One region of the Acidovorax sp. GW835-FHT14B10 genome, then DNA from elsewhere that is predicted to be linked to it. Evidence: predicted binding sites of a transcription regulator. Region 1 holds the regulator's gene; the other holds the start of a gene.

Region 1 (5,126 bases):
CCGGCATTCGATGGGGCCGTTCCACATCGGCACGCGGCGCGATTCCTTCAGGCGCATCTTGCCGGGCAGCTTGAGGTCGGGCGTGAGCATCCAGGCCTGCCAGCCGGCGTAGTTCTTCTTCCAGTGCGCGGCCAGCTGGCTGAAGAACTCGCCGCCATCGTCGGTGTGCGCCTCTTCGCGGCCCACGGCCAGGCCCTGGGCGCGGTCGGCCGCGCGCTCGCTGGCGTTGCGGCCCGCCGTGCCGGCGGCGGCGATGCGTTCGCCATAGGGCGGGTTGAGCAGCATCACGCCGGGCTGCTCGCAGGGCGGCATGCGCTGCAGGGCATCGCCACCGCGCAGCTGCACGGCATCGGCCACACCCGCGCGCTCGGCGTTGCGCTGGGAAAAATCGACCATGCGGAAGGCAACATCACTACCAAAAATGGGTACAGCGCTTTTCTGTATGGTGCCTTCAGCTTCGTTTTTAATAGCAGTCCAGACATGGGCCTGGAACGGCAGCAGTTTCTCGAACGCAAAGCGCCGCAGCATGCCGGCCGGGATGCGGCAGGCGATCTGGGCCGCCTCGACCACGATGGTGCCACTGCCGCAGCAGGGGTCGTACAGGGGCTGGGGGTTGTCGCCCAGCGGGTCCCAGCCGCTGGCGGCGATCATGGCGGCGGCCAGGGTTTCCTTCAGCGGGGCGTCGCCCTTGTCCTCGCGCCAGCCGCGCTTGAACAGCGGCTCGCCCGAGGTGTCGATGTAGATCGTGGCCTCGTCGGTGGTCAGGTGCAGGTGGATGCGCACGTCGGGCCACTGCGTGTTCACGTCGGGGCGCACGCCGCTCTTGGCGCGGAACCGGTCGGCCACGGCGTCCTTGACCTTGAGGCCCGCGAAGTTCAGGCTTTGCAGCGGGCTGTGCTGCGCCGTCACCTCGACCTTGAAGGTCTGGCGCGTGGTGAACCAGATCTCCCAGGCCACGTCGCTGGCCATGCCATAGAGGTCGCTCTCGGAACGGTAGGGTCGGTGCGCCAGTTGCACCAGCACGCGCTGGGCCAGGCGGCTGTGCAGGTTGAGCAGCAGCGCATCGCGCCACGAAGCGCGCAGCAGCACGCCGCCCCGGCCGACCAGCAGGTCTTGCCCGGTAAGGCCGGTGATGGCGTGCACCTCGTCGGCCAGGTAGCCCTCGACGCCGGCGGCGCAGGGCAGAAAAAGTTGGAGTTGGTTCATAAGACTGGCCGAAAGGATACGCGCTCAGAGGCTGAGAGTTTTTCGGCCGTGTCTGCAAGGCATGTCAAAACGCGCCGGATCTAGGCGCAAAACGCAGCCATAGCTCGGGCTATGGCGAGTATTTGCAACGACGAGCCGGTGTGTTTTGGCGTGCAAGGCGGGCATGGATGAAAGACTCTCAGCCTCTCAGGCCTGCAGCAGCAGCTGGCGGATGGATTCGGGAATCGGTGCCACCTTGCGGTCGGTCTTGCCGATGAAAACGATACCGGTCTTGCCGCGCGCCACTTCGCGGCCCTGGGTTTTCTCGGTCATGCGAAAGACCAGATCGAAACCATAGCGGTTGAAATCCACCGGAGTCATCTCGACGCGCATGGTTTCACCATGGAAACCTTCAGACCGGTACTGCGCCACGATGTCACCCACCACGATGGACAGGCCACCCACATCGGCCTCGGGGAAACCCAGCGACTGGAAAAAGCGCACACGCGCCTCGGATACCAGGCTCAGCAGCTGCGCATTGTCGAGGTGCCCGCCCTGGTTCACGTGGCTGATGTAGATCTGCAGTTCGGTGGCAAAGCCGAAATGCGCGGGAAGGTCGAAGACGATACGGGCCATGGCGTGGAAAGCGGGGTGACGGGAGAAAAAACAGCAAACAGGGCACGCTGTGGCAGGCACGCGCCCCAAAGAAGGCTACAGCGCCTTGCGCAGATTGGCCGGTGCGATCTTGAGCGCCTCGCGGTACTTGGCCACCGTGCGGCGCGCGCACTCGATGCCCTGCTCCTTGAGCATCTCGGCGATCTGGCTGTCGGACAGCGGCTTGGCGGGGCTTTCGGCCGCCACGAACTGCTTGATCAGCGCGCGCACCGCCGTGCTCGATGCGTTGCCGCCGGTTTCGGTGCCCAGGCCCGAGCCAAAGAAATACTTGAGCTCGTAGGTACCGATCGGCGTCGCCATGTATTTGGCGGTGGTCACGCGGCTGATGGTGGATTCGTGCAGCCCCAGCTCGTCGGCAATGTCGCGCAGCACCAGCGGGCGCATGGCCAGCTCGCCGTGGGTGAAGAAGTTCTTTTGCCGCTCGACGATGGCGCGCGAGACGCGCAGGATGGTGTCGAAGCGCTGCTGGATGTTCTTGATGAACCAGCGCGCCTCCTGCAGGCGCTGCTGCATGCCCTGGTGGCCCTCGCCACCCTTGTGGCCGCGCAGGGCGCCGGCGTAGATGTCGTGCACGCGCAGGCGGGGCATCACGTCGGGGTTGAGCTGCACGATGAAGTTGTGCTGGCCATCGCGCCCGTTGGCGCGCCCGGATTTGCGCACGATGACGTCGGGCACGATGATGTTGCGCTCCACATCGGCAAAGCGGCGGCCCGGGCGCGGCTCCAGGCGGGCGATCAGCGCCATGGCGGCGCGCGTGCGCTCTTCGCCATCGCCGCACGCCTGCGTCAGGCGGCGGATATCGCGGCGGGCCAGCATCTCCAGCGGCTGCTGGCACACGCGCAACGCGGTCTGCACGGTCGCAGGATCGATCTCGCTGTCTTCGTCGGCGGCCAGGGCCTTGAGCTGCAAGGTCAGGCACTCGGCCAGGCCGCGCGCGCCCACGCCCACGGGCTCCAGGCTTTGCAGCAGGCGCTGGGCCACGGTGAAACGGTGCACCAGTTCTTCGATCTGCTCCAGATCGTCCGGCCCGGCCAGGCCGATGGCCAACTCTTCGAGCGGTTCTTCGAGGTAGCCGTCGTCGTTGAGCGATTCGATGAGAAAGCGCAGCGCGGCGCGGTCCACTTCGGACAGGCGCAGCGCCAGCGCCTGGCGGTGCAAGAAGGCCGTCAGTGATTCGTGCGAGCGGGCCAGCTCGGTGGCGTCGGCCTCGTCGCCTTCGGCGTCGTTGCGGTTGCGGGCGGGCGCATCGCCGCCCCATTCGGCGTCATTGGGCGCCATTTCCACCGTGCCGTCGCCGCTCCAGTCGGGCTCGTCCGCACCGGCGCTGGCCGGCTCAGCATCATTTGGGTTTTCAACGCTTGTGTTGCCTGTGCTGGCAACCCCTGAAAACAGAGCATCGTCGGCGCTGTAGTCGTCGGCCTGCGCGGGCGTGTCGGCGGCGTCCAGGCCGAACTCCTCGCGTGGCGCTTCCTCGGCCGTGCGCTCCAGAAAAGGGTTCTCGTCGAGCATCTGCTCGACTTCCTGCGACAGCTCCAGCGTGGACAGCTGCAACAGCCGGATGGATTGCTGCAACTGGGGTGTGAGCGACAGGTGCTGCGAAACGCGCAGCGAGAGACCGGGTTTCATCACATTCTGAAGTGCTCGCCGAGATAGACCCGGCGTACTTCGGCGTTGTCAACGATCTCGGAGGGCGTGCCCTGCGCCAGAACGCGGCCGTCGCTGATGATGAAGGCGTGGTCGCAGATGCCCAGCGTTTCGCGCACATTGTGGTCGGTGATCAGCACACCGATGCCACGGGCCTTCAGGAAACCGATGATGCGCTGGATCTCGATGACGGCAATCGGGTCGATGCCGGCGAAGGGCTCGTCGAGCAGAATGAAGCGCGGCTGGGTGGCCAGCGCGCGGGCGATTTCGACCCGGCGGCGCTCGCCGCCCGACAGGGCCAGGGCCGGCGATTCGCGCAGATGGTCCACGCGCAACTCCTGCAGCAAGGCGGTGAGGCGTGCTTCGATCTCCTTCCTGGCGAGCGGCTTGCCGTCGTCGCCCCGCTGTAGCTCCAGCACGGCGCGCACGTTTTCCTCGACGTTCAGCTTGCGAAAAATCGACGCCTCTTGCGGCAGATAGGACAGCCCCAGACGCGAGCGCCGGTGGATGGGCATGTCCGCCACCGAGTGGCCATCGATGCGGATGTCACCGCCATCGCAGCGCACCAGGCCCACGATCATGTAGAACGAAGTGGTCTTGCCCGCGCCATTGGGACCGAGCAACCCCACTACCTCGCCCTTTTGCACGACCAGCGACACATCCTTGACGACCTTGCGGCTGCCATAGGACTTTTCGAGGTGCGCGACTTCCAGGCGGCTGCCCGCCTGGGTGTCAGGGCTTGTGTTCACGGTCGCTGCACTCACTTGCTTGCGCCGCCGAGGGTGTTGCTGGGGCGCAGCACCGGCCCGCTGGCCGCAGGGGCTGGGGCAGCGGCAGGAGGCTGCTCCTTGGGCGACAACACGGCGCGCACGCGCCCGCCGGGGGCCGGCGCTTCACCCGCTGCACTGTTGGCCGATTTCTTCTGGCCATCGACAGTGAACACGTCGGTGAGGTTGTTGTAGACGATGACGGCGCCCGAGAGCTGATCGGTCACCACCGATTCCCGGTAGCGGCGCATTTCGGCACGGGTGATGAAGCGCACATTGTCGGCACGGCCGTCGTACTCGATGACCTCACCCTCGCCCTCGATGAACTCGTCCGGGGCACCGGCCACGGTGTCGCGCTTTTGCCGGAAGAATGCGCGCTTGCCGGGTTCGGCCGTCACCACGCCGTACTGGTAGCCATCGGCATCCTGGCGCACATCCAGTTGCGCACCGCGCAGCACGATGGTGCCCTTGGTCATGACCACCCGGCCCGTGAACACGCTGGTCTGCTTGAGCTCATCGTGGCGCAGCGCATCGGACTCGATGTTCATGGGCTTGTTGCGGTCGGCCTTTTCGGCATGGCCCACGCCAGGGGCGCAGGCCAGGGCCGAGAGCAGCAGGATCGGGAGGTATCTTTTTTTCATGAGGCACAAATCTTGCGTTCATTGTAGCCACGCACAGCGCTGGCGCCCATGAAAAAGCCCGCAAACGCGGGCCTCTCGAACGGGGGCAAATGTGGCATCAACCCTTGCGCGCCACGCCCGCCAGATACTCCACCACCTGCAGCACGGTCTGCATGCTGCCGGCCATGGTGCCATCGGTATAGAACCGGCCGGCCACGCCCATCGAAGGAACGCC
Region 2 (5,126 bases), on a different contig from region 1:
CGGCGCCCAGCATCTTCTTGAGGCCACCCACGCCCCACAGGCAGATGACGCCAGCGATCAGGCCCATCACGATGGAACCCATGGGGCCCACGAAACCGGCAGCCGGCGTGACCGCCACCAGACCGGCCACCGCACCCGAGGCGGCACCCAGCATGGAGGCCTTGCCCTTGTGCAGGGCTTCACCGGCCAGCCAGGACAGCGTGGCAGCGCCCGTGGCCAGGATGGTGTTGATGAAGGCCAGGCCGGCTGCGCCGTTGGCGGCACCGGCCGAGCCGGCGTTGAAGCCGAACCAGCCCACCCACAGCAGCGAGGCACCCACCATGGTCAGCGTCAGGCTGTGCGGGGTCAGTGCTTCCTTGCCGAAACCGATGCGCTTGCCCACCATGTAGGCGCCCACCAGACCGGCAATACCGGCATTGATGTGGACCACGGTGCCGCCAGCAAAGTCGAGCGCGCCGTCCTTGCCCAGCAGGCCGCCGCCCCACACCATGTGGGCCATGGGGATGTAGCTGAAGGTGAACCACAGCACGGCAAAGATCAGCACGGCAGCAAACTTGATGCGCTCGGCAAACGAACCCACGATCAGCGCCACGGTGATGGCGGCAAAGGTGGACTGGAAGGCCACGAACACGTATTCAGGAATCGTCGGCAGCAGCCCCGACAGCGTGTCTGGCGCAATGCCCTTGAGGAAGAGCTTGTCGAAGCCGCCGAAGAACTGGCCCTCACCGGCAAAGGCCAGGCTGTAGCCATAAATGGCCCACAGCACGGTGATCAGCGCAAAGATCACGAACACCTGCACCAGTACCGACAGCATGTTCTTGGAGCGGGCCAGGCCGCCGTAGAACAGGGCCAGGCCCGGAATGACCATCAGGATCACGAGCAGGGTGGAGGTCAGCATCCACGCGGTATCGCCGGAATCGAGCTTGGGCACGGGTGCTGCAGGGGCCGCATCGGCAGTGGCGGCTGCGGGTGCCGCGGCGGCATCGGCCGGCGCAGCCACGGGGGCGGCGGGCGCTGCGGCTTCTGCCGCCGGAGCAGCAGCGGTGGTTTCGCCCGGGGCGGGCGCCTGGGCCAGGGACATCGATCCTGCGCACAGCAGGCCCAGTCCCAGGATGAAGGAAGCAAGCAGTTTTTTCATGGCATGTTCTCTCTGTGGAATGCAGCGGGCCCTGGGGCGCGCTTAAAGGGCTTCCTTGCCGGTTTCACCGGTGCGGATGCGCACCACCTGCTCCAGATGGCTGACGAAAATCTTGCCGTCACCAATCTTGCCGGTGCGCGCTGCGCCTTCGATGGCTTCGATCACGCGGTCCACCAGCTCGTCGGCCACGGCGGCCTCAATCTTGACCTTGGGCAGAAAATCGACCACGTACTCCGCGCCGCGGTACAGCTCGGTATGGCCCTTCTGGCGCCCGAAGCCCTTGACCTCGGTTACCGTGATGCCTTGCACCCCGATGTCGGAAAGGGCTTCGCGCACTTCGTCGAGCTTGAAGGGTTTGATGATGGCTGTCACCATTTTCATTTGGGGTTCCTCCGATGGGGGCGCCTGCGCGCCCACTGTGAATTACAGGGTTTTGGTGAGCGTGGCGATCACGCGGGCTTTGTTGACGGATCCGAAATAGTCTTTCTTATTGGCACCCACGATGGCGGCACCCAGTGTGAGGCCGTTGCCGAAGTCGTAGGCGCCACCGAATTGATAATCCATGTAGTTGGGCACGCCGCTGTCCTGGATGTCACCGGAAAAACGGGTCAAGCCCAGCGCTGCCTTCAGCGTCACCTTGGGCATTACTTCCTGGGCCACCGCGACGTTCAGGTAGCCGGTGTTGCGTCCCCGCAGGCCCGAGCCGGACTTGGCGCCCGCCCAGCCGAAATAGTCCTTGGACACGGTGTGCGAGTACTTGGCCGTGAGCGGGCCATAGGTGGCAGCGCCATAAAGTTCGGTGGTGTTGCCGCTGGTGTTGCCGGGATACAGATAGCTCAGGGCACCCACATCCAGGTCCACCTCGCCGGCCTTGAATTTGTAGCCGCCATACAGGTCGGATTCCAGCGAGTTGCCGGGCAGCCAGTTCACGCTGGAGTTCCAGTTGCCGACATACCAGCCGGTGTCACCAAAGGCATAGTCGAAACCGCCCTGCAACGCGGGCTTGAAGGCGCTGACCTTGCCGGTGTCCTGGTCCTGACCCCGGAACTTGTAGTTGCTGGTCATGCTGACATTGCCGGTGAGCTGGGCACTGGCCAGCAACGGCAGGGCTGCAGCACAGGCAACGGTCAGACGCTTGATGGATGCGCGGATCATGGTTCCTCCGGTGTAATGAAGAGTGGGGACAGTTGTGCAAAGCACGGTCCGTGCCATGTTGCGGATCTCCAGGGCGACAAGGTCCGCACCCACGGCGTGCATTCGCCCTTACATTGGCAGTGGCGCCGCACCGCTGCACCCCCTTGGTGCGCAACGCCGCCAGCAGGCAACAAACGTCCACCCACCGCACCCATCTGGGGAGAAAACCGTTCATGAGTCTTGCATTGGTGCAAAGTCGCGCGCTCCTGGGGCTGGAAGCGCCCTCCGTCACCGTTGAGGTGCATCTGGCCAACGGGCTTCCCAGCTTCACCCTGGTCGGCCTGGCCGATCTGGAGGTGAAGGAAGCGCGCGAGCGGGTGCGCTCGGCACTGCAGAACGCAGGGCTGGAGTTCCCCCACAACAAGCGCATCACGGTCAATCTGGCGCCCGCCGATCTGCCCAAGGATTCGGGTCGGTTCGACCTGCCCATTGCCCTGGGCATCCTGGCCGCCAGCGGGCAGATCGACGCCAACCGCCTGGCCGGCCATGAATTCGCCGGGGAGCTGTCGCTGTCCGGGCAATTGCGCCCCGTGCGCGGCGCACTGGCCACCAGCCTGGCGCTGCGGGCCCACGGCGTGGCGGTGCGCCTGGTGCTGCCGCCCGGCAGTGCCGAAGAGGCCGCCCTGGTGCCCGGCGCACAGGTGGTCCGCGCCCGGCACCTGCTCGATGTCGTGCGGCAATTCCTGCCGGCAGGCAGCCAGGCATCCATGGACGACGCCAGCACCCCGGACGACGGCTGGTGCCTGCTGCAACCCGCGCCGCTGGCCACACAGGTGGCCTATGCCGATCTTTCGGATATCAAGGGCCAGGCGGCATCCAAGCGCGCACTGGAGATCGCGGCCGCTGGCGGGCACAGCCTGCTGATGATGGGGCCGCCCGGATCCGGCAAATCCATGCTGGCCCAGCGCTTTGCCGGGCTGCTGCCGGCCATGACCATGGAAGAAGCCCTGGAGAGCGCCGCCGTGGCCAGCCTGGCCGGGCGCTTCACCCCCGCGCGCTGGGCGCAGCGACCCACCTGCCAGCCGCACCACACGGCATCGGCGGTGGCGCTGGTGGGCGGGGTTTGTGAATTACAATAATTTTTAAGACTCTACAATATTTAATGCGACCACAAAGGCTGTGATGCCCGCCCTTCGGCGAGAACGCCGAGTCCCGGATGATCGACATAGCGCAGGGACCGGATCGCGGTGCGGACACGGCCGCAGCATTCGTTGCAGAACCGACCTGGGCTTGGCCGCTTCAGGCTGATTGCTGCCACTTAGGTTCGACGGCAGAGTCCATGGGCGCCAACGCAAGCGGTCGCTTACCGGTCAGGATCTCAAGCGACCGATCGATTACCTGTACCGGTCGTTCGGCACTGTAGCGAAGTGCAAAGTTCTGGAATGGCCCTTTGCGTCACGGACGAAACGGTGTTCTGGACCATGGGCAGGCCTTCTTCAAGCGCCAGCAGGGAGGGCGAATCACTTCTTTTGGTCCTTCAGTGTCCGTAGCGCAATACCCGCCACCCGGGTTCCCAGTGCTCCTCAAAGTGCGTGATAGACGGGCAATAGTTCACTTTGACCTGATGCTGTTGCAACATTCTGATCATTGCTCTCGCCGCAAATAAAGAAGGAGACAAGGGGTGGCCGTTGGATCGCAATGCCAAGACATCGCGCGCGGTATGTGGATATGCGGCAGTCTTGACCTCGCCATCCGCATCCGGCATTTGTGCAGGTGAGCCTGCCGTGAATCTCGTTGAAGGTGCGTGGATAAGCTTTGAGCGCCGACTGGCGAGCTGCTCAGGCCTGACCTCGATGGAGTCACATTTCATGGCGCCGTGTTCTCGGCGCCAGATACCTGGTCGACAAATGCCAGCAGCGAAGCGGTGGGCTGTTTGTCGCGATGCACGACCAGGTGAGATTGTCGGAGCTGCCGCGGCAAGGTCGTGGCGATGCGGCACAGGCGGCCGGCCTCCAAAGCGTCGCTCACGACCCACGACGAAAGGCAGGCCACGCCCATACCCGCCTCGGCCGCATGTTTGATCGCCTCCGAACTTCCCAGCTCGATGCTTCGACGGTAGGAGCGCAAGTGGGGCAGCAGACTTTGGTCGGTGGCCTCGCGCGTTCCCGAGCCCAACTCACGCACCAGCCAGACCCCTTCACGCAGTGTCCGCATTGGCACCCGCTCGCCGGCCAGGCTCATTCGTGCCCACGCGCTGTCGGGCGATGTAACGACCACCATCTCGTCCTGGTGCCATGGCGTGACGGCCAGCGCCGCTTGGTGGCAAGGCCCTTCGATCAGGCCCACGTCCAGTTCAAACGCAGCGACCGCGTCACAGATGGCCGCCGTGTTTCCGATCACGACCTTTGAGCGCCAGGCACTGGCATGGCCCGGTTGCGCTGCGACAAAACGGGCCAGCAGCCTGGGCAGCACATAGTTGCCGATGGTGGTGCTGGCGCCGATGCGCAGCGACTGGGCCTGGGCGCTGCCATCGCGGGACATCAGCTCGATGCCGGCGGCACCGTCCAGCAGCGCCAGGGCCCGCGGCAGTAACGCACGGCCGTTGTCGTTGAGCAGCAGGCGCTTGCCCGCGCGGTCAAACAGGTGCAGCGACAGCAGCCGCTCAAGTTCATTCACGGCCGAGCTGGTGGCCGACTGCGACAGCGCGATCTCGGCGCTGGCTGCCGTGGTAGTGCCGCTGCGCGCAACCGCCACGAAGATCTGCAGCTGTCGCAGCGTGAGGCGAAGGGTATTCATGGCGGATTCGTCTGCAAAGCGATTGGATGGGTACATCTTAGCGATACAACCCGTTTGA

What was found. Region 1 encodes sigma-54, which starts transcription at its own class of promoters, with help from an activator protein. Its sites were predicted from a motif close to TGGCANGNAANCTGCTTT; they were not measured.
Region 2: the regulator sigma-54 is predicted to act here: its motif matches at 2,332-2,349, upstream of AC1Q5S_RS13515 (TorF family putative porin).

Annotation. Positions count from the first base shown of each region.
Region 1 is NZ_JBXAGC010000012.1:14,176-19,301, reverse strand. It holds gene AC1Q5S_RS10940 (THUMP domain-containing class I SAM-dependent RNA methyltransferase) at 1-1,206, opposite strand, end outside; gene AC1Q5S_RS10935 (acyl-CoA thioesterase) at 1,393-1,821, opposite strand; gene AC1Q5S_RS10930 (RNA polymerase factor sigma-54) at 1,897-3,486, opposite strand; gene lptB (LPS export ABC transporter ATP-binding protein) at 3,486-4,253, opposite strand; gene lptA (lipopolysaccharide transport periplasmic protein LptA) at 4,265-4,912, opposite strand; gene AC1Q5S_RS10915 (thiol:disulfide interchange protein DsbA/DsbL) at 5,010-5,126, opposite strand, start outside.
Region 2 is NZ_JBXAGC010000016.1:9,453-14,578, reverse strand. It holds gene amt (ammonium transporter) at 1-1,138, opposite strand, end outside; gene glnK (P-II family nitrogen regulator) at 1,181-1,519, opposite strand; gene AC1Q5S_RS13515 (TorF family putative porin) at 1,562-2,293, opposite strand; partial or broken gene AC1Q5S_RS13510 (YifB family Mg chelatase-like AAA ATPase) at 2,506-3,393, shown strand; gene AC1Q5S_RS13505 (LysR family transcriptional regulator) at 4,139-5,068, opposite strand.